Regions from separate parts of the Pseudomonas cichorii genome, predicted to be linked through region 1. Evidence: riboswitches for the same ligand, from Rfam matches in the RefSeq annotation. Region 1 holds a riboswitch; each other region holds the start of a gene.
What was found. Region 1 has a riboswitch for cobalamin ahead of cobW (cobalamin biosynthesis protein CobW). Riboswitches for the same ligand answer to the same signal wherever they lie in the genome.

Region 1 (7,316 bases):
GTACCTTGCTGGAGCGTATCCCTGAGCTGTCGGGTGTGCGTGATGTGACTGACCATACGCAGAAAGAAAACGCTTATTACTGAGTCGTTTTCTTCGCGCGTCCATTCGCGAATAAATTCGCTCCTGCCGTGGGAGCGAATTCATTCGCGAACATCATCAGGGCCTGAACAAATGTGCATGCCCGGCGCGATACAGCGATGACTCGCCAAACGTATCGTCAGCCAGTACACGACCGACCAGAATCAGTGCCGTACGTTTGAATCCCTTCTCCAGTACCTTGTCGTGAATGTCGGCCAGGGTGCCTATAACCCAGTCCTGATCCGGCCAGCTTGCGCGATGGACCACTGCTATCGGGCAGTCCGCGCCGTAATGCGGTATCAGTTCTTCCACGATTTTCTGCAGATTGTTGACCCCCAGGTGAATGGCCATGGTGGTGCGATGCTGGGCCAGGCTTGTCAGCTCTTCGCCTGCCGGCATCGACGTCTTGTCGGCGTAGCGGGTCAGGATCACGCTCTGGGAAATGTCCGGCAGTGTCAGTTCGGTGCCCAGCAAGGCTGCGCAGGCCGCCGTGGCCGTTACGCCGGGGATGATTTCAAAGGGAATGCCCAGCTCACGCAGGCGGCGAATCTGTTCGCCAATCGCGCCATACAGGCTTGGGTCGCCGGAGTGAATCCTGGCCACATCCCGGCCCTGTTCATGAGCGGATTTCATCAAGGAGATGATCTGTTCCAGGTGCAACTTGGCACTGTTGACCACCTGAACGGCACGATTGCCATCCAGCACTGCCACTGGCACCAGTGAGCCAGCATAAATGATGACCGGACAGCTATGGATCAGTCGCTGCCCCTTGACGGTGATCAGGTCCGGATCGCCAGGGCCTGCGCCGATGAAAAAGACGGTCAATGGAATCTCCTGAGTCAAGCGGTATTAATGAGCGGCGTATTATCGACACTGCTTGCCAGGGCAAAGGTTGCCCGGGCGTTTTTCTGGCGTTGGATCACCAGTGTTACCGGGCTTTTGCCCAATTGGCTGGCCAGTGCCAGCGCTGCGCTTTCGGCAACCCCGTGACAGCCCGTGTGCTGGAACGCCTTTGGCGAGCGGTGGGTCAGTTGCGGTTCGTATTCTGCCAGTTGTGACGCGCTGAAGAATATCAGCGGAACGGACAGCTGTTTGGCCAATTCCAGCAAGCCCGGTTCGTCCTGCTTGAGGTCGATGGAGGCGAGGGCAGTGATGGCCCCGATTTCCAGGTCGTGGGCTTTCAGGCTGCTTTCGATCAGTTCCAGCAGGCTCGCTGCCGGGCAGCCGCGCTGGCAACCCAGGCCTGCCACAAGGGCAGGGCCGGATTGCCCGGTGCCGTGATCAGGCGTGCAGGTCGGCATTGTTGCGACGGAACAGCCAGGCGCTGATCAGGCCCAGAGCGACCCAGAACAATGCGTTGGTCAGCAACGAAGCCAGGATGAACTGCGATTCCAGAGCTTCGGGAGCCAGGCTCTCATGAGTCAATGGCTGTGGCGCGCCAATCAGATGCGGCACAACCAAAATAGCCGCGCCCAGCACCTTGAGCAGCCAGTTCTGGCCGAAAGCGATCAAGGCCAGACCCGCCGCCGTTGAGGCCGCAGTCCCGATCCACCAGTACTGGCGCAGGTTCAGGTCGGCAGCCGCTGTCCCCGGCAATTCCGGTGGCAGGCCCAGTGTCGGCGCCAGGACGAAGACCGCAAAACCGGCCAGCCCCCACAATGCGCCCTGAGAGGTGCGACCCGGTGCGCGTAGCGTGTAGAGCGCCACCAGCATCAAGGCAAAACCTACCGCGACCACCAGATTGCCGCCGGTCGTGGAGAGAATACGCTGCCAGCCGTCTTCCGGCTCCCAGGCTTCTTCGTCGTGGCTGTGCCCTGCGGCGGAAGCATCGGCGTGGTCATGTTCATGCACGTGTTCGGCGGGTGCCTTTTCAAAGGTTTCGGCCTGAAGAATCAGGGGCGAAACCCAAAAGCTTTGCAGCAGGGTCAGCAGCAATGCCGCCAGCAGACCGCTGAAACCTGCCGTCTGAATGATTCGCTTGAACATGGCGTCAGGTCTCAATGGCAAGGGAAGGCGGCGCTGTGGCGGGTGTCGTGGGCCGCGTTGTGAACGGCGGCAATGTGCGAGAAACCGGCGAAGTACACCAGGCAGGCGCCCAGAATCGCAGCGCTGATGGCGGCGGTCAGGCGTTGGGCCTGGGTGGACGTGGTGGTGCTCGACTGGCTGCTGCTGATGGTGGACATGGCGCTTCCCTCTGGTTTCGACAGGCGGGCATGCGCACAGGAACCTGCTGACGGAGGTCAGAAGGCTTCAACTGCGCCCGCCCACCGCGGGTGTGTCATTGAGTCAGTATCGGGCCGGTCTCCGGGCTCGCGAGGGGTGTCGATATTCAGCCTCGACGCCTTCAGGATCACCTTCCCATGCCGTGGCACAGTGGTTCTGATCCTCTCTCGCTTACCGTTGCGGGGGCAGCACCGGACTGACTCATGGACAAATGAGCGCACCGGTTTCCCGTTTCACCCCGTGAGGGGCACCCGTAACAAGTTGTGTAGGAGAGCATGGCGGCCCGTGAACGTCAATCTGAACGATTGACCTGCCTTCGACCTCTGCGTAGCCTTGCGCACTTGAGGTTCTCGACCTTGTGCAAAAGGTCGGGCTAAGACGGGAATGCGGTTCAAGCCGCAGCTGCCCCCGCAACTGTAAACGGTGATTTCATTGCATGGCCACTGCGCGAGCGGGAAGGCGCGATGAATGCCTGTCCTGCCGACACGCCGCCGTAAGCCAGGAGACCTGCCTCGAACCGGGCCACAGGCCCACGAATTCTCACTACAACCGGGCGGGGTGATCCGGTGGCGAATCGATCCGTGCGCAGTGCACGGATCTCGTCCTGCTTGCCCGCCGTATTGCCAAAGGGCATCCGATGAAAACACTGGCCAAACTTCCCGTCACCATCGTTACCGGCTTCCTGGGCTCGGGTAAAACCACCTTGTTGCGGCACATGCTCGATAACGCCGAAGGGCGTCGTATCGCGGTGATCGTCAACGAGTTCGGCGAGCTGGGCATCGACGGCGAAATCCTCAAGCAATGCACCATCGGTTGCAGCGAAGAGGAAGCTGTTGGCCGGGTGTATGAGCTGGCCAACGGTTGCCTGTGCTGCACGGTGCAGGAAGAGTTCTTCCCGGTGATGCGCGAACTGGTGTCGCGTCGCGCCGACCTGGACCACATCCTTATCGAAACCTCGGGTCTGGCGTTGCCAAAACCGCTGGTCCAGGCTTTCCAGTGGCCGGAAATCCGCAACGCCTGCACCGTCGATGCGGTCATAACAGTGGTCGACAGCCCGGCCGTTGCAGCAGGTACTTTCGCGGCTTTCCCGGATCAAGTGGACGCCCAGCGCAAGCTCGACCCGAACCTTGACCACGAATCCCCGCTACATGAACTGTTCGCTGACCAGCTGGCCAGCGCTGATCTGGTGATCCTCAACAAGGCCGACATGATCGACGCCGAAGGCCTGGCGGCGGTACGTGCCGAAGTCGCCGAAGAACTGCCGCCAGCGGTCAAGGTCATCGAAGCCAGCAGTGGCCGTCTGCCAATCAACGTGTTGCTGGGCATCGGTGCCGAGTCGGAACTGCACATCGATGGTCGCAAGACTCACCATGACCATCACGACGATGAAGATCATGACGACCACGATCACGATGCTTTCGATTCGATTTCCATCAAACTGCCACAGGCCGACGAAAGCGTGCTGCTCGATGCCCTGACGCAACTGGTGGTCAAGCACGGCATTCTGCGGGTCAAAGGTTTCGCCGCGATTCCAGGCAAGCCGATGCGCCTGCTGATCCAGGGCGTGGGCACACGCTTCGACAAGCATTTCGACCGCGCCTGGCGTGCCGATGAGGAGCGCATCACCAATCTGGTGCTGATCGGCCAGGAGCTGGATGCCGTGGCGCTGGAAGCGCAACTCAATGCTGCGATTGCTGGCTGATCCATGCATTTACTGAGAACCCAGCCGGGCGGTTTCGTACCCGACGACAGCATTGCCGACCTGGGACAGACGCCGGCCGAGCTGGTGATTCTCTGCAGCGGCGATTCGAGCCTGGCGTTACTGGCCGAAGCCGCTCAGCAACTGCCCGACGACTACCCGAGCCTGCGTCTGGCCAATCCGATGCAGGTGCAGAATCACGCCTCGGTGGACTTGTACGTCGATGAGGTGTTGCGCCACGCCAGGGTCATTCTGATTTCCCTGCATGGCGGCATTGGCTACTGGCGCTACGGTGTCGAGCGCTTGATGGAGCTGGCAGCTCGTGGTGTGCAGGTGATTCTGGTGCCGGGGGATGATCGTCCCGATCCAGAGCTGAGCGATCTGAGCACTGTGCCTGCCGAGGAGCGTGACCGGCTATGGCAGTTCTTGCGCCAGGGCGGCTTGCAGAATGCGCTGGATCTTTATCGTTGCATGGCCAGCAGCTGGCTTGAGCGCGATTACCCATGGGCCGAGCCTCAGCCACTGCCACGCACGGCCATCTATCATCCGCGCAAAGCGACGGCCACGCTGCCGGACTGGCAGGCAGACTGGATACCGGGGCATCCGGTGGTTGCGCTGCTGTTCTACCGCTCCCACTTGCAGGCGGCCAATACCGGTTTCATCGATGTGTTCTGCGAGCGCTTGCAGGCTCAAGGGCTCAATCCCTTGCCGATTGCGCTGGCCAGTCTCAAGGAGCCGGGTTGCCTGACCATGGTCGAGGACTGGCTGGATGAAGTCGAAGCCGGGCTGATCCTCAATACCACGGGCTTTGCCCAGTCCAGCCCGGAAGCGCCGCATCTGCGACCGTTTCGCCGCAATGTGCCCGTGATCCAGGCCATCTGCGCTCAGGACAACCAGCCCGCCTGGCAGGCCAGCGAGCAAGGTCTTGGGGCGCGGGATCTGGCGATGCACATTGCCTTGCCGGAACTGGACGGGCGGATCATCAGCCGGCCCATCAGCTTCAAGGATCTGGCTTGGCGCAGCGAGCGCAGCCAGTCGGACGTGGTGTGCTATCGCGCCCATCCCGAGCGCATGGACTTCGTCGCGCAACTGGCACGACGCTGGATCGAACTGGCGCTACTGCCCAATGCCAGCAAGCGGGTAGCGCTGATCCTGGCCAACTACCCGACCCGCGATGGCCGGATCGGCAACGGGGTAGGGCTCGACACACCTGCAGCGGCGCTGAATATACTGCGCGCCATGCAGGACGAGGGCTATCCGCTGGCACCGTTGCCCGAAAGCGGCACCGCGCTGATTCAGCAATTGCTGGGTGGCGTCACCAACGATCTGGACAGCATCGACCTGCGTCCTTGCCAGCAAAGCATGGCGCTGGACGAGTACCTTGATGCCTTCGATGACTTGCCCCAGGCCAGTCGCGATGCGGTAAATGCACGCTGGGGCGCGCCACAGAACGACCCGATGTTCCGCAGCGGGCGGATGATGATTGCCGGTATCCGCTTTAGCCTGACCTTTGTCGGCATTCAGCCTGCCCGTGGTTATCAGGTGGACCCCAGTGCGGTCTATCACGACCCCGATCTGGTGCCGCCTCACGGTTATCTCGCGTTCTACTTCTGGCTGCGCAAGGCGTATGGCGCTCATGCGGTGCTGCATGTGGGCAAGCATGGCAACCTGGAGTGGCTGCCGGGCAAGGGCGTCGGTCTGTCTCAAGACTGCTGGCCTGATGCAGTGCTGGGCGCGATGCCGAATATCTACCCGTTTATCGTCAACGATCCAGGCGAGGGTGCCCAGGCCAAGCGCCGTACCCAGGCGGTCATCATCGACCACCTGATGCCGCCCCTGACCCGTGCCGAAACCTACGGCCCGCTGCGCAATCTTGAGCGGCTGGCTGACGAATACTACGAGGCGCAACTGCTCGACCCGCGCCGGGCGCAGGAACTGCAACGGGACATTCTCAAGCTGGTGCGTGAAACCCGTATTGACCGTGAACTGGCGCTGGACGACGCCATCGACAGCGACGCCGACGCCGCAATCTGGCTGCCGCGTCTGGACACCTATCTGTGTGACTTGAAGGAGTCGCAGATCCGCGATGGCCTGCATGTTTTCGGTCAATCCCCCCAAGGCCGTCTGCGTATCGACACGCTGCTGGCACTGCTGCGCATTCCCCGTGGCGATGGCCGTGGTGCGCAGTCGAGTGTGCTGCGGGTGCTGGCCAAGGCTCTGGCGCTGGATTTCGACCCGCTGGATTGCGAGCTGGCCGAGCCCTGGAACGGTCCGCGTCCGTCCGTCTTGCTGGTAGTGAGTGACGACCCATGGCGCACCACGGGCGATACCCGGGAGCGGCTTGAGCTGTATGCCGCGATTCTGATCGAACGCATCGTGAACGAAGAGGCGATTGACGATCTGCCGGATCATCCTGAACTGACACTGGTTCTCGAAAGCCTTCGCAATGTGGTCGCCCCGCGTCTGGATGCCTGCGGTCCCGAAGAGATGCGCGGTCTGCTGGATGCCCTGAGTGGCCGATTCGTGCCAGCCGGCCCGAGCGGTGCGCCGAGTCGCGGGCGGCTGGACGTGCTGCCCACGGGCCGCAACTTCTTTACCGTGGATGTGCGCAACCTGCCGACTACCACGGCCTGGCGAATCGGTTTTCAATCGGCCAACCTGTTGCTGGAGCGCCATCTTCAGGATCATGGCGACCACTTGCGCCAGCTCGGCCTGTCGGTCTGGGGCACGGCCACCATGCGCACCGGTGGCGACGATATTGCCCAGGCCATGGCCCTGATGGGCGTGCGTCCGGTCTGGGCGACGGGTAGCCAGCGGGTCGATGATTTCGAGATTCTGCCCCTGAGCCTGCTGGACCGGCCTCGTGTGGATGTGACCTTGCGAGTATCCGGGTTCTTCCGTGATGCCTTTGCCAACCTGATCCGCCTGTTTGATGCCGCTGTGCAGGCCGTTGCTGCTCTGGATGAGCCGGACGATCAGAATCCGCTGGCGGCCCGTGTCCGTGAAGAGCGCCGCAGCTTTCAGGAGTCCGGGCTGAGCGAAGACGAAGCGGCGCGTCAGGCGGGTTGGCGCATTTTCGGCGCCAAGCCCGGCGCCTATGGCGCGGGTGTGCAGGGTGCCATCGACGGACGTCTGTGGCAGAGCCGCGACGATCTGGCCGAGGTCTATCTGAACTGGGGCGGCTATGCCTACGGCGCGGCTGATGAAGGCACGCCGGCTCGCCAGCAGTTCGCGCATCGGCTGACGCAGGTTCAGGCGGTGTTGCAGAATCAGGATAACCGCGAGCATGACCTGCTGGATTCCAACGATTACTACC
Region 2 (7,316 bases), 820 kb from region 1:
AGATACTGGATGGCCTGTCGCCCATGGGCCGCAGCGCCTTTCTGTATAGCCAGCTCGATGGCATGACCTACTCCGAAATCGGTCGCGCGCTGGGCATTTCCGCGCCACGGGTTCATCAATACGTCGTCAAGGCATTGGGCCTTTGCTATCTGGCCCTGGAGCAACGATGAGCACCCAGCGGCTATCGCCCTCTGTCGCCGAAGCCATTGAATGGCTGGCCCTGCAACGCTCCGGCAGCATCAGCACGACTCAACGCCAACACTTTCAGCAATGGCTGCAGAGCAGCCAGGACAATCGCGATGCCTGGGCGCAACTTGAGCAGCGTATCGGGCAGACCTTCGCCGGGCTGCCGCCCTTGTCACGCCAAGTGTTGAGTACGTCCGGGCAAAACCGTCGTCAATGGCTGCGCGGAGCATTGGGGCTGGCCGGAATGGGTGTCGGCGGCTGGTGGCTGCAACGCAACGGGCTGCTGCCATGGAATCGTGGCGATCTCTACACCGGACTGGCCGAGCGGCGCCCCTTCTCTCTGGAGGATGGCAGCCAGCTTCTACTCAATGCCCGAAGCCGCGTCGACCTGGCCTTCGACGACCGACAGCGCACCCTCATTCTGCATGAGGGCGCCCTCAGCATTCAGGTCGCTTCAGACCCGCAACGGCCTTTGGTCATTCGCACAGCCTTCGGCGAAGCCAGGGCACTGGGCACACGCTTCACCGTCAGCCTGCATGAACAGGGTACGCATGTCTGGGTGCAGGAATCTCGCGTGCAACTCACGGTTGCCAGCGGTGCGACTCAAACCCTGGGTCCAGGCCAGGGCGCACGGCTGCAGGACGGACGCATTCAGCCTCTGGATACGCGCCTGTCGAGCGAAAATGCCTGGAAAGAGGGCTTGCTCGAAGTTCACGACCAGCCGCTGGCCGATGTCATCGAAGCCCTGCGCGACTATCACCCCGGTCTATTGCGCATCGATCAGGATGCCGCCGCGCTGCGGGTCACCGGCGTCTTCACCCTGGATGACAGTGGCCAGACCTTGCGTTCGCTGCAGGAAGTGCTGCCGGTAAAAGTCGAGAAACGCTTCGGCTGGTGGACGCACATCAGCCTGCGCTGAAAATATTTTTCATACCCCCTTAATTTCCAGGCCGCTCGCGTCACATAGCTGGCATCGACTACCCAAACGGGAAATGCTGCCATGCACCGACCACTGCGCTTGACCCTGACACCGCTGGCATTTGCCCTGGCGTTCACCACGCTGGACAGCGTGGCCGATGATCCCGCCCAGCCCGCAAACGCCCGCCAGCAACTCATGGACCTGGATCTGCCAGCCGGCCCTCTGGATGCAACCCTGACCAGCATCGCTCGCCAGAGCGGGCGCAACATTGCGTTTAACGCAACGCTGACTCGCGGCCTGACAGCCGCGCCATTACGCGGTCGCTACAGCGTCGAGCAGGCGGTGAGCGAGGTGCTGCGAGGTTTGCCCCTGCAATTGAGCATCACCCCCAGCGGCACCTTGAGCATTGAGCGGCGCCCCGAGACTTCGGCCATGGAACTCTCGGATATCACGGTGAGTGCGGCCAGCCATGAACAAGACGCCTGGGGACCGGCTCACAGCTGGGTCGCACAACGCAGTGCAACCGTGAGCAAGACCGACACCTCCCTGCTGGAGATTCCCCAGTCGGTGTCGGTGATTACCCGTGAAGAAATGCAGTCGCGCAAACACGACAGCCTTGCCGACGCCCTCAACTACAACACCAGTGTGATCAGCCAGCCGAACGGCTACAGCCGCGTGGCCGACGACTACCGCATGCGCGGTTTCGATATCGGCCCACGCACAGGCGGCGTAATGCGCGACGGCATGAAAATGCAGAGCACCCAGTTTGAAGGGGGTCAGGAACCTTACGGGCTGGAACGTGTGGAAGTGCTCAAGGGCGCATCCTCCGTACTGTATGGCCAACTGGCGCCCGGCGGGCTGATCAACGCCATCAGCAAGCGTCCCACGCTCGACCCGTTGCATGAAATCAATCTGGAATACGGCAATCATGATCGACAGCAACTCTCCACCGATCACAGTGGCCGCATCGATGACGAAGGCCGTTTCAGCTATCGGCTGACTGCCCTGGTGCGCGACAGCGGCACCCAGTACGACGCCATCGACGATGACAAGCACTACATCGCCCCCGCGCTGACCTGGCAGATCAACGACGACAGCCGCCTGACCCTGCTCGCCAGTCATCAGCGCACACAGACCAGCCTGACGCCGCCCATGCGCTATGACATCACCACCTTTAGCTCAACGCCGGGCTACAAAGTGCCCTATGACCTGTTTGCGGGCGAGCCGGATTTCGACGATTACGATGGCACCTTGCAGACCTTCGGCTATCTGTTCGAGCAGCGCCTGAACGACAACCTGCAATTGCGTCACGCGGCCCGCTACTTCGAGTCCCGCACCGACTATGACTACATCACCCTGAACAACAGCCGGATCAGCGGCGCGAATCTGTCGAGCCTGTCGCGCACTTACAACTCACGCGAAGACATTGCCACCGGCTGGACCTCTGACACCAGCCTGCAACTGGATCTGGAAAACGGGCGCTGGAAACATACCCTGCTGGGCGGCCTGGACTACTACCGCAAGACCTACGACAGCCACCGCTTCAGCGGCAGCGCACCGGCGCTGGACCTTGCCAACCCGGTCTATGGCAACCTGCCTGCCGTGAACCGTAACATCGACAGTGGCTCCGACCTGCACAGCCATCAACTCGGCATTTACCTGCAGGAACAGCTGAAACTCGATGACCGCTGGCTTCTGATGATCGGCATGCGCCAGGACTGGGCTGACAACAGCACCCGCAACTACCGCAACGACTCGCGCAGCAGCACCGACGACAGCAAGGCCACTGGGCGCATCGGGCTGGTCTATCTGGCCGAAAACGGTCTGGCGCCTTATATCAGCTATAGCCAGTCCTTCCTGCCCTCTTCCGGCACCGATGCCAATGGCGATGCCTTCCTGCCCACCGAAGGCGAGCAATATGAAATCGGTATCCGCTACCAGCCTCCAGGTCGCGAGATGATGATCAGCGCGGCGGTCTATCAGTTGACCCAGAGCAACGTCATCACCTCCATTGCAGGCTCGGACTTCGACGAGCAGACCGGCAAGGAACGCAGCACCGGTTTTGAAGTGGAAGCCAAGGCTCAACTGACGCCACAACTGGCCATGAACGCCGCCTATGCCTATACCGACGCCCATATCATCGAGGACAACGATGAAGTGCTCGAAGGGTCGCGCATCGAAGGCACGCCTTATCACAATGCCTCGCTGTGGCTGGATTACCGTTTCGCCTCGGCGGGCCTGAAGGGCCTGTCAGTGGGCAGCGGCGTGCGCTATGTCGGCACCACCCACACCACGCCCAGCGTCACGGATCGCAAGATCCCGGCCTACGCCTTGTTCGATGCACGAATCAGCTATGACCTGGACGACAACTGGCAAGTCAGCGCCAAGGCACAGAACCTCACCAACGAGAAATACCTGTACTGCGCCAACTCATGCCGCTATGGCGATACCCGTAGTGTGGTGGGGGCGGTCAGTTATCGGTGGTAAGTCTTCGCGAAACCCCTAACGCTCGACCAACATCAGCCATTGACGCTTTCCAGCTTCAATGATTTGATGCGCGCCAGTTTCAGGTGTCCCATGCCGCCGTGCATGGGATTAAACGGGAAGCCGGTGCGTCACTCTCTGTGATCAGTCCGGCGCTGCCCCCGCAACGGTAAGCGAGCGAAGCATTCAAAATACCACTGTGCCAAGGCATGGGAAGGTGAATGTTTCATGACCCTCGCAAGCCCGGAGACCGGCCTGCAACCTTGTTTGGCAAACCCGCGGTGGGCGGGCGCAGGCCGGTCTTCGCGGGCTTTTTGCGCCTGCGATTCCCTATGCGTTGTTCCCTCCGGGATTCATTCATTCCTGATTGGCTGGAATCGCATGTCCCGTTCTTTTCTGCTTCAATCCCTGAGCCTGCTTCCCTGTCTGGCGCTTTCGTCCCATGCATTGGCCGCTGACTCACAAACCCTGGCACTGCCCTCGGTCGCAATCACTGGCAGCGCCGATACGCCAGTAACCGATCTGGCAACCCCGACACCCAGCGGTTCGCGCCTGAACCTTACGGCGCTGGAAACACCCGCCAGCACCAGTAGCCTCGACAGCCAGCCCCTCGAAAGCCGCAATAACCTGACCGTTCAAGATGCAGTCAGCCGCTCGCCGGGCATCACCAGCATCGCAACGCCCGGTGATGGCAATACAGCGCTATCCGCTCGCGGCTTCACCGGGCATTCCTCGGTCATGACCCTGTTCGACGGCTCGCGCCTGTACACCGGCGCCGGCACTCAGACCTTCCCGGTCGATCCGTTCATGGTCGAGCGTATCGACGTGATCCGTGGCCCGGCTTCGGTGCTTTATGGCGAAGGCGCAACCGGAGCCGTTATCAACGTGGTACCGAAAAAGCCTTTCGAGGGCGAAATCCGCAATCGCCTGCGCCTGGGCTACGGCTCCAATGACCGCCAGCAACTGGGCCTCGACAGCGGCGGCTCGCTGAGCGATACCCTGAGCTATCGCCTTACCCTGAACCAGCAGGAAAGCAATGGCTGGGTCGATAACGGCAATTCCCGCAGCCTGGCCATGAGCGCAGCCCTGCGCTGGCAAGCCACCGACGACCTGAGCTTCACCCTCGCCCACGAACGTGGCGACAGCGAGCCGATGAACTACTTCGGCACACCGCTGATCGATGGCCGATACCGCGACAGCCTGCGCGACAAAAACTACAACCTGCGCAATGCCGTGCAACGCTACAACGATGAATGGACCCGCCTGAACACCGACTGGGCCATCAACGATAACGTCAGCGCCAGCAACCAGCTCTACTACATCAAGAGCCGCCGCCACTGGCGCAACGCCGAAGTCTATAGCTGGAGCAGCGCTCAGGGTCAGTTGTTGCGTGGCGACTACCTGGAGATCAAGCACGACCAGGAGCAGATCGGCGACCGCCAGAGTTTCACGTTCAACCATTCGCTGTTCGGCCTGGACAGCCGCACGGTGATTGGAGCCGAGTACAACAGAATCCGCTTCGACGTCAGCAACAACTCGCCTTACAACGATGTCGGCGGCGACTTCATCGATCCATGGAGCCCGGCATCCGGCGACTTCCAGAGCCAGTCGGCATTCCGGCCACTGGCCGAAAGCACCACGCGCACTTTTGCCGTGTTCGCCGAAAACCGCCTGCAACTGTCCGAGCGCTGGTCGCTGGTGACCGGCGTGCGCCGCGACCAGAACCACATCGACCGCTATGACCAGCGTGCCGACAGCCGTAGCGACCGGAGCCTCACCGGCGGCAACTGGCGCGCCGGGCTGGTGTTCGCTGTGACCAATCAACTGTCCCTGTATGGCCAGTACTCCACCAGTGAAGACGGCGTCAGCAACCTTATCAGCATGAACCCGACCCAGCAGCAGATGGACCTGACCGAAGCGAAACAGACCGAGTTCGGCCTCAAGCAGCAGTTCTGGGATGGACGTGGCGAATGGACCCTGGCGGCCTATCACATCGTCAAGAAAAAACTCCTGGCCATCGACCCGGTGACCCGCCTGACCCAACAGGTCGGCCAACAGTCATCTGACGGCCTGGAAGCTTCTCTGGAACTGGCCCTTGCCAATGACTGGCACGTGTCGGCCAACGCCTCGGTGGTACGTGCCGAGTACGATGATTTCGATGAGACGGTTTCTGGGCAGGTCGTGTCCCGCGCCGGCAATCGCCCCACCGACGTCCCGCGCCGCACCGCCAATCTGTGGCTGAACAAGGCGCTGAACGAAACGCTGGATGCCGGCATGGGCCTGCGCTATGTAGACGAGCGTTATGCCAACACCGCCAATACCACCTCAGTGCCAGGCTACACGGTGCTGGACGCCAATCTGGGCTGGCAGGTGCAGCGCGATGTGCGTCTGGGCCTGCAACTGAACAACCTGCTCGACCGCCGCTACGCCGCGTCGCAGTACAACAACGGGCAGCAGTGGCTGATGGGCGAACCTCGCTCCTTCTTCGTCACGGCTGATTACAGCTTCTGATCCAGTTGGCGGCAAGCATACAACCTGTCGCCAGCCAACCCGGAAATCGAGCATGTCCACCCTGAATATCAACCGCCTGAACTGGACTGCGCCACAGGGCCAGGGCCAACACTGGCAGCTTGAAGGCATCGACCTGCACATCGGGCAAGGCGAATTCGTCGGGCTGATCGGCCCCAATGGCAGTGGCAAGACCAGTCTGTTGCGCTGCGCCTACCGTTTCAACGAACCGGACAGCGGCTCGCTGCACCTCGACGGGCAGGATATCTGGCAACAGACACCCCGCTGGAGCGCTCAGCGCATGGCCGTGATGATGCAAGAATTTCCTCAGGAGTTCGGCCTGACCGTGCAGGATGTCGTGGCCATGGGGCGTACACCTCATCAGGGCTGGTTCGACGGCGAAAGCGCCGAAGACCTTGCCCTGATCGACAAGACCTTGAATCAGGTGGGCTTGCAAGGGCTCAGCGAACACTCGTTCGTGTCATTGTCGGGCGGCGAAAAACAGCGCGCATTGCTGGCCCGCGCACTGGTGCAACAGCCCGGTCTGCTGATCCTCGACGAGCCCACCAACCATCTTGATCCGCGCTACCAACTGGAGCTGCTGCACTCTTTGCGGCGACTGAAACTCAGCACGCTGGCCAGCTTTCATGACCTCAATCTGGCTGCGGCGTTCTGCGACCGGCTGTATGTCATCGAGCACGGCCAGATCGTTGCCAGTGGCACGCCGACCGAGGTTCTGACCGAACAACGACTGCTGCACGTATTCGGCGTCCACGCACTGGTGGATACCCATCCACTGGCACCTCATCCACGCATTACCTGGATCAGCCCATCATGACCCGAGCCCTGGCCTGCCTGATGCTGCTTGCCGCCCTGCCACTGGCCGCTGCTGCCGATAATTTCCCCCTGACCGTGCAGAGTTGCGGGCGCGAGGTGACGTTCGATCATCCACCACAGCGGGCAGTCAGCCATGACATCAACCTGACCGGCATGCTGCTCGCCCTCGGCCTGCGCCCCCGCATGGTTGGCTACACCGGCATCACCGGCTGGAAAACCCTCGACCCGGCCCTGCGCGAGGCGCTGGACGGTCTGCCCGAGCTGGCAGAGCGTTACCCGTCGGTGGAAAACCTGCTGGATGCCAATGCCGACTTTTTCTTTGCAGGCTGGAGCTACGGCATGCGCGTCGGAGGCCCGGTGACGCCACACACACTGCAACCGT
Region 3 (7,316 bases), 230 kb from region 1:
GGCAGTGCTCAGTTTCGCCGGATCGATGTTCATACCGACGCCCGGCTGGATCACATAAACCGCGATCAGGCCGATGAACAGGCTGACCACCGTCAGGGCGAGGAACAGCAGCATGGTCTTGCTCATCAGGCGCCCGAGAGAGCGCTTGTCGCTCATACCGGCAATGCCGGTGACGATGGTGCAGAACACCACCGGTGCGATCATCATTTTGATCAGCTTGATGAACGCATCGCCCAAAGGCTTGAGGGCGATGGCTTGCTGGGCCCAGAAGTGACCGACCAGGACCCCGAGGACCACGGCGCAGATAATCTGAAAGTAGAGCGATTTAGCGATTTTCATGTTGCATCACCCATTATTGGAGTTGTTCTGATGCGGTACTCAGTATCAGGCAGAGCAGTGTGCAGTGATAAACAATGTCAGCCCGCCAGCCGTTGCGCGACAGGGGCGTAGACCTCCCCGGAGAAGAGTCGACGTGCCGTGCGCACCACCGAAGCCCGGATGGTCTGTCCGTTTTCCCCTACGTAGGCCAGGGCGACCTGGATCGAACCGCTCGGATGTTCGATCCGGACTTCTTGCAGGCGCGGAGTCTGGGCATTACCCAGCAGTTGGGCAACCACGGTGTCTTCACTGACACAGGCTGTAGCCAGGCCGATGGAGCCAGTGATCGCCAGGGCCTTATGACAGTTATGCGGCATGAAATAGCGAACCTTGAGGGTGCCGCCTGCATCGGGCCGCGAAACCAGTACGGGTTTGGGAATCACTTTGTCGCTCACATCGCCCAGCCCCATGGCCATTCCCGCGCGCAAGCGTAAAGCTTCGAGCTTGCGCAGAAAATCCTTGTCGGCGTCCAGTTCGGCAGGCGTCTCATCGCCACGCTTGCCCAGCAGAGACGCTTCGATGATGACCATGGGCATCGCCATGTCGATGCAGGTCACAGGTACGCCATCAAAGATGTCAGTCTGTTGGCCGGTGGGGAACAGCTTGCCGGTCTTGCTGCCTGCTGCGTCCAGGAAAGTCAGTTGCACTGGAGCTGCCGTGCCCGGTACTCCGTCGATGCTGGTTTGGCCTTCGTAGCTGACGTGGCCGCCAGGGGTGCGGACATCGGCGCAGACGAAGGTGCCGGTGTTGAGGTTGCGAATCCGCACTTGAGTGACGTCGCCACTGGCCTCGACCAGACCTTGTTCCACTGCAAACGGGCCGACGGCGCAGAGCATGTTGCCGCAGTTGGGCGCGGTATCGACGCGGCGCTGGGAAACCATGACCTGTACGAACAGGTAATCCACATCGGCATCTTCATGAGTCGATGGGCTGACGATTGCCACTTTGCTGGTCTGCGGGCTGCCACCACCGATTCCGTCGATTTCCAGCTCATGACCAGAGCCCATGAGGGCCAGCAGCAGTTCATCGCGCTCAGCGGTCGAAGAGGGTAAATCACTGGCGAGAAAAACCGGCCCTTTGGAAGTGCCGCCGCGCATCAGGACGCAGGGAATCGGTTGCATAATTTTTGGACTCTTGTTGATCAATTGAGGTAATTGATGTGTTGGAAGCAAGAGTCCCATGGATTTTTAAGCGTATCCAATGCAAAGATCGTAGATATTATTCCACTTCAGGCAATAATTCTCCGCTGGTCTTGAAGGCCCATCGCAATCCACCAAAAGGAAAATAATGTGGAATATGAGCTGCAAGATATTCGATCGTTCGTGAAAATCGCTGAACTTGGAAGCTTCCATGAAGCCGCCGAAGTGCTGCATATTTCCCAGCCTGCCCTCACTCGGCGAATCAAGAAGCTTGAGCAGGGCCTAGGCACCTCATTGCTGGATCGCACCACTCGCCGGGTCAGCCTGACCAGCGTCGGCCGCGATTTTTTTCCCAAGGCGCGACGGCTTCTGGATGATTTCGAGGACTCGATTCTCAATATCCGGGAATTGGCAGAACGCCAGATTGGCCAGGTGACCCTTGCCTGTATTCCCACGGCCGCGTTCTACTTTTTGCCTTCCGTGATCCGCCTGTACAACGAGCGATACCCCAAGATCCGCATCCGGCTGCTGGACCTCAGTGCCAATGAGGGGCTGGAAGCCGTGTTGCGAGGGGAGGCCGATTTCGGCATCAACATGATGAGCGGGCAACACCCGGATATCGAGTTCGTGCCCCTTGTCAAAGAGCCTTTCGTGCTCGCCTGCCGACGCGACCATGAGCTGGCAAAGCGGGAGTCGGTTGCCTGGATCGAACTCAGTGAATATCGCCTGATCGGCGTTGGCCGCCTGAGCGGCAACCGGATGATTCTCGACCATGCGCTGGCCGGCCTGAGCTGGCGACCCAAGTGGTTCTATGAAGTGCAGCACCTGTCGACATCGCTGGGTATGGTCGAAGCCGGGCTGGGCATATCCGCCATGCCCAGCCTGGCCATGCCGGCCGAAGGGCATCCGACGCTGGTCAGCGTTCCGCTGGTAGATCCGGTGGTGGATCGAACCCTGGGGCTGGTTTCCCGGCGCGGCGCGTCACTGTCGCCTGCTGCCGAAAAGTTCGTAGCGATGTTGCTGGAGCAATGGCCTCAGTAAGACCGCAGACGCAGTATCCGTGCACCATCGAACGGATCGGTCAGCCAGTGGGCCCTGACGCCGAAAGTGCTATGCAGGCGCTCAGGTGTCAGCACATCCACAGGTTTGCCGAGTGCGACCATCTGGCCGTTTTCCATCACCGCCACACGGTCACATTCCAGCGCCTGATTGAGGTCGTGCAGAGCAATGACGGTGGTGACAGGCAACGACTTGATCAGCCCCAGAATCGACAGTTGATGCTGGATATCCAGATGGTTGGTCGGCTCGTCCAGTAACAGGATCTGCGGGCGTTGCGCCAGTGCCCGGGCAATATGGGTACGCTGGCGTTCGCCGCCGGACAGGGTATGCCAGGCGCGCTTGATCAGGTGCAGCATCCCGACATCCTGCAAGGCCTGGCGGACTATGGCGTCGTCGCGGTCGCTCCAGGGTTCCAGGGCAGACAGCCAGGGGGTACGGCCCAGTTCGACGGCGTCCAGTACGGTGATTGCGTCGCTGGTTTCGGCCTGTTGTTCGACCACCGCCAACAGTTGGGCGATATCGCGGCGCTTCATGCTGGCCAGTGCCTGCCCATTGAGCTGCACCTGACCGCTGGACGGCGATTGAAGGCCTGACAGCAGCTTGAGCAGTGTCGACTTCCCCGAACCGTTGGGACCGACAATGCCAAGGGTTTCACCCGGCGCAATGCTCAGATTCACGTCCTTGAGCAGGGTCTTGTCCTTGAGCGAATAACCAAGACCCAAGCAACTGAGTGCCGGGGTGTCGACGATGGGCGAAAAGGCGTTCATCGTGTGGTTTTCCCTCGAATGAGAATCAGCGCAAAGACCGGTGCGCCGATCAGTGCGGTGATGACGCCAATCGGCAAGACCTGGCCCTTGATCAGGGTGCGGGACAGGATGTCGGCGGCAATCAGGAACAGCGCGCCGCACAAGGCGCTGAGCGGCACCAGCCGGGCATGGCGGACTCCGGCGACCATGCGCACGGCATGGGGAATCACCAGCCCGACAAAGCCGATGGAGCCGACAATGGATACCATCACTGCCGTGACCAGCGCTGCAGAAGCGATCAGCACGATTTGCACGCGTCGTACCGGGATGCCGAGGGATGCCGCCGAATCACTGCCGAAGGTGAAGGCATCCAGGGCGCGCCGATGCCACAGGCAGACCAGCAAACCCACCACGACCACTGGCACTGCCAGCCATACCGAATGCCAGCGCACGCCACTGAGATTGCCCAGCAGCCAGAACATGATGCCCCGTGCCTGCTCGGCGCTGGCGGATTTGGTGATGAGAAACGAGGTCAGGGCATTGAACAGCTGCGACCCGGCGATCCCGGCCAGAATGATATGCCCGGCTGCTGTCGGGCCGTGGGAAGAGCGTGCGAGCAGGGCGACCAGCGAGAAGGCCGCCACCGCTCCGGCGAAGGCTCCCGCCGACATGGAAATGGCTCCGGCGCCCAGGCCCAGAATCGCCACCAGCACAGCGCCCGTCGAGGCGCCGGCGGAGATGCCCAGCAGGTATGGATCGGCCAGCGGATTACGCAGCAACGATTGCAGCACCACACCGGAAATCGCCAGCCCCGCGCCACAGGCCGCTGCCACGATGGAGCGGGTCAGGCGATAGTTCCAGACAATCCCCTCATCGATGGGGTCGAGCACGTACCCGGCCGCCCACAGTTTGTTCGCCAGCACCTGGAAGACCACCGGCAGGCTGATGCTGGTTTCACCGATGGCAGCGCCCGCCACGATGGCCAGCAGCAGAACTGCTGTCACCCATAGTATGTGGCCGAGCGCAGTGGCCAGCTTCATTGAGCGGCGTTGTAGCGATTGGCGGCTTCGGCCAGTTCTTCGATGCCAGTAAACAGCCGGATGCTGGCCTGCATGGCATCGGCATCGATGATCACGATACGGTCATGCTTGACCGCGTCCATATTGCGGGTCACCGGGTCGGACTTGAGGAATTCGAGTTTCCTGCGGTAGTCGTCGGCCGGAAAACGACGGCGATCCATACGTGCGATCACCAGAATGTCGGGATTGGCCTTGGCGATGGTTTCCCAGCCCACGGTCGGCCACTCTTCATCGGACTCGACGATATTGCGCATGCCCAGGTTATTGAGCATGAAGTCCGGAATGCCTTTGCGGCCTGCCACATAAGGGTCGATATCGATGTCTGCGCTGGAGAACCAGAACACTGCGGACACATCCCGCTCCTTGTTCTGTTTGACGTTGGCGACTGCATGGGCCAGACGACTGCGCAGCTCTGCAACCAGTTGCTGGCCGCGATCCTGTACGTCGAATATCTGGGCGAGCTGTTCGATGCTCTTGTAGATGGTGTCGATGCGGAAGGGCTCCAGGCGTGTGCCATCAGCGCCTACCAGGTTGTCCTTGCCTTCGCAGTCGGACGGCATGATGTAGGTCGGGATCTTCAAGTCATGAAACTGCTGGCGGGTACCGACCACGCCCTGGGCTCCGACCATCCATTCAAGCTGGACGGCCACCAGTTCCGGGCGCTTGCCGATGACGGCCTCGAAACTCGGGTCGTTGTCCGCCAGACGTTCGACCTTGTCGTTCTGCGCCTTGAAGCGCGGCAGCACATCGTTGAACCACAGCGAAGTGCCTACCAGCGTGTCGCCCAGCCCCAGTTCGTGAAGCATTTCGGTCCCGGACTGGCCGATGGTCACTGCCTTGCGCGGCGCATGCTCGAACGTCAGCTTCATGCCACAGTTTTCGACAGTGAGCGGGTATTGAGTGGGAGCGGCAAGGCTCAGGGTGGACAGGCTCAGACCGGCGATGAGGGCGGCAAGGCGGGGCAGTGACATGTAATGCGATCTCCGTTTCGTACGTGCAGGGCGCAATGTACAGACAGGAAACACATCCCCGGCACTGCGCCGAAGGCAGGGCAAGGCAGCCATGAACCGGCGCGCGGATGTCCTTCCCGGACACCCCGCCGGTCAGTGAAGTTGCAGGTCGGCAGGTCTCCTGACTGGCATTTCATCACCTGACTCCAGCCTTCCCGGGAATGAACTACCCAGTGGCCATGATGGAGTTGGCTCGATGCCTACAGTTGCGGGGGCAGTTTCGTTTGAGCTGCGCAGGTGCGAGGCCCTCGAATTCCCTGTTAGTTCCTCTCGGAAACCGACGGGGCGCGATGGTAAACGATAAGCCTTTTAGTGGCTAATCCTTTGCGCGAAGGCGTTGCAGGCAGTTGATCAGGTGCAGGCGCATCGCCGCCCTGGCCGCATCGCGATCCTGATGGGCGATAGCCGAGTAGATCTGCTCCTGTTCGCGCTGCTGGATGTGCGGGTCATCCATGAGCCGAGTCGTCGGCACATTGCCGAAACCGATCCGTGCCCTGGGCAGAATGCTGTTGCCCAGTTGGGTCATGACATCGGTAAAGAAGCTGTTGGCGGTGCATTGCACGATACTGCGGTGAAACTCGAAATCGGCCTGGGTCGTATCGGTTTCGTTCCGGTCGCAGCGATGCAACTCGTCTAGCGCCTTGCGTATGGCTTCCAGTTGCTCCGGCGTGCGCCGTTGTGCGGCGAGAGCGGCGGATTCCGGTTCAAGGCTCAGGCGCAGTTCGATGATGGCCGCTGCATCGGGAGGGCTGCCGGACAGGGTTTCCGGGATCTGGAAATCCCGTGGACGCGAAGCATCGACCACAAAGGTCCCGATGCCATGGCGGGTTTCCACCAGCCCTTCGGCCTGCAGGCGCGACATCGCCTCGCGAACCACCGTACGGCTGACACCCGTTTCCCGGATGATGACCTGCTCGGTCGGCAGCTTTTCACCACTTTTGATCTCGCCCTCGCGGATCTTGCGCGAGAACTCGGCGACCAGTTGCTGGGTCAGGCTGGAGCGGCGTCCTGTAGGGGATGACGGGTGTTCCATAGGCGGGCTGATCGGGTCCGTGTCGGGTTGCTGAGTATAACCGCAGTCATGGTGTGTTTTGTGTCGGTATCGCAGCCTATACTGTGGCATTCGATCGAATTGAGGCTGCAATGTCGGACAACGTCCTTTCTTCGCAGAAAAACCATCGTCGTCTTGCCGAAACACTGGTCGACCGCTTTGCCCAGCGGATGCGCGATGGTGTGCTCCAGCGTGGCGAGAAGCTGCCTTCTGAAATCCATATCATGGAGGCCGAGGGCGTCAGCCGCACAGTGGTTCGCGATGCACTCTCGCGGATGCAGGCCGCCGGGCTTGTGGAGACGCGCCATGGGGTCGGCACCTTTGTGCTGGATATGCCGCCACCTGAAGGTTTTTCGGTTGGGCCGGCGACCATTGCGACCTTGTCCGATGTGCTGAATCTGCTGGAGTTTCGCATCAGCCTGGAGGTCGAAGCGGCGGGGCTGGCTGCGCAACGTCGCAGCCCTGAAACCTTGCTGGAACTCAAGCGGGCCTTTGATGCGCTGCTCGAAGGGCCGGAAAAATCCGGGACCACGATCAATGCCGACTTCCAGTTCCACCTCAAGATCGCCAAGGCTTCGGGCAATGCGTACCTGATCGACATCATGAAACACCTGGGCACCAAGCTGATTCCGCGTACCCGCATGAATTCCGCCTACACCGGGCAAAGTGATCGCAGTGCTTATCTGGCCGGGATCAATGCCGAACATCGACAGATCTACAACGCGATTGCCGAAGGTAATGTGGATGCGGCCCGTTCGGCCATGTACCTGCACCTCAACGGCAGCCGCATCCGGTTGCGGCGTACTCATAGCGAGTAGGGCTTGTTCGCGACTGAAGTCGCTCCTGCGAGGAGC

Region 2: linked by a shared signal. The riboswitch ahead of KGD89_RS14040 (TonB-dependent receptor) and the one ahead of cobW (cobalamin biosynthesis protein CobW) in region 1 are both predicted to bind cobalamin.
Region 3: linked by a shared signal. The riboswitch ahead of KGD89_RS10290 (ABC transporter substrate-binding protein) and the one ahead of cobW (cobalamin biosynthesis protein CobW) in region 1 are both predicted to bind cobalamin.

Annotation. Positions count from the first base shown of each region.
Region 1 covers NZ_CP074349.1:2,537,243-2,544,558, forward strand. Annotated here, with positions in the region: gene nfuA (Fe-S biogenesis protein NfuA) at 1-83, shown strand, start outside; gene cobM (precorrin-4 C(11)-methyltransferase) at 157-903, opposite strand; gene KGD89_RS11230 (cobalamin biosynthesis protein) at 918-1,379, opposite strand; gene KGD89_RS11235 (CbtA family protein) at 1,360-2,064, opposite strand; gene KGD89_RS11240 (CbtB domain-containing protein) at 2,076-2,261, opposite strand; cobalamin riboswitch at 2,357-2,571, opposite strand; cobalamin riboswitch at 2,629-2,830, shown strand; gene cobW (cobalamin biosynthesis protein CobW) at 2,939-4,003, shown strand; gene cobN (cobaltochelatase subunit CobN) at 4,007-7,316, shown strand, end outside.
Region 2 covers NZ_CP074349.1:3,361,233-3,368,548, forward strand. Annotated here, with positions in the region: gene KGD89_RS14025 (sigma-70 family RNA polymerase sigma factor) at 1-170, shown strand, start outside; gene KGD89_RS14030 (FecR family protein) at 167-1,105, shown strand; gene KGD89_RS14035 (TonB-dependent siderophore receptor) at 1,187-3,592, shown strand; cobalamin riboswitch at 3,657-3,862, shown strand; gene KGD89_RS14040 (TonB-dependent receptor) at 3,971-6,100, shown strand; gene KGD89_RS14045 (ABC transporter ATP-binding protein) at 6,153-6,935, shown strand; gene KGD89_RS14050 (ABC transporter substrate-binding protein) at 6,932-7,316, shown strand, end outside.
Region 3 covers NZ_CP074349.1:2,304,516-2,311,831, forward strand. Annotated here, with positions in the region: gene KGD89_RS10265 (dicarboxylate/amino acid:cation symporter) at 1-339, opposite strand, end outside; gene KGD89_RS10270 (4-oxalomesaconate tautomerase) at 417-1,499, opposite strand; gene KGD89_RS10275 (LysR family transcriptional regulator) at 1,668-2,558, shown strand; gene KGD89_RS10280 (ABC transporter ATP-binding protein) at 2,552-3,343, opposite strand; gene KGD89_RS10285 (FecCD family ABC transporter permease) at 3,340-4,362, opposite strand; gene KGD89_RS10290 (ABC transporter substrate-binding protein) at 4,359-5,372, opposite strand; cobalamin riboswitch at 5,506-5,708, opposite strand; gene KGD89_RS10295 (FadR/GntR family transcriptional regulator) at 5,728-6,444, opposite strand; gene KGD89_RS10300 (FadR/GntR family transcriptional regulator) at 6,555-7,280, shown strand.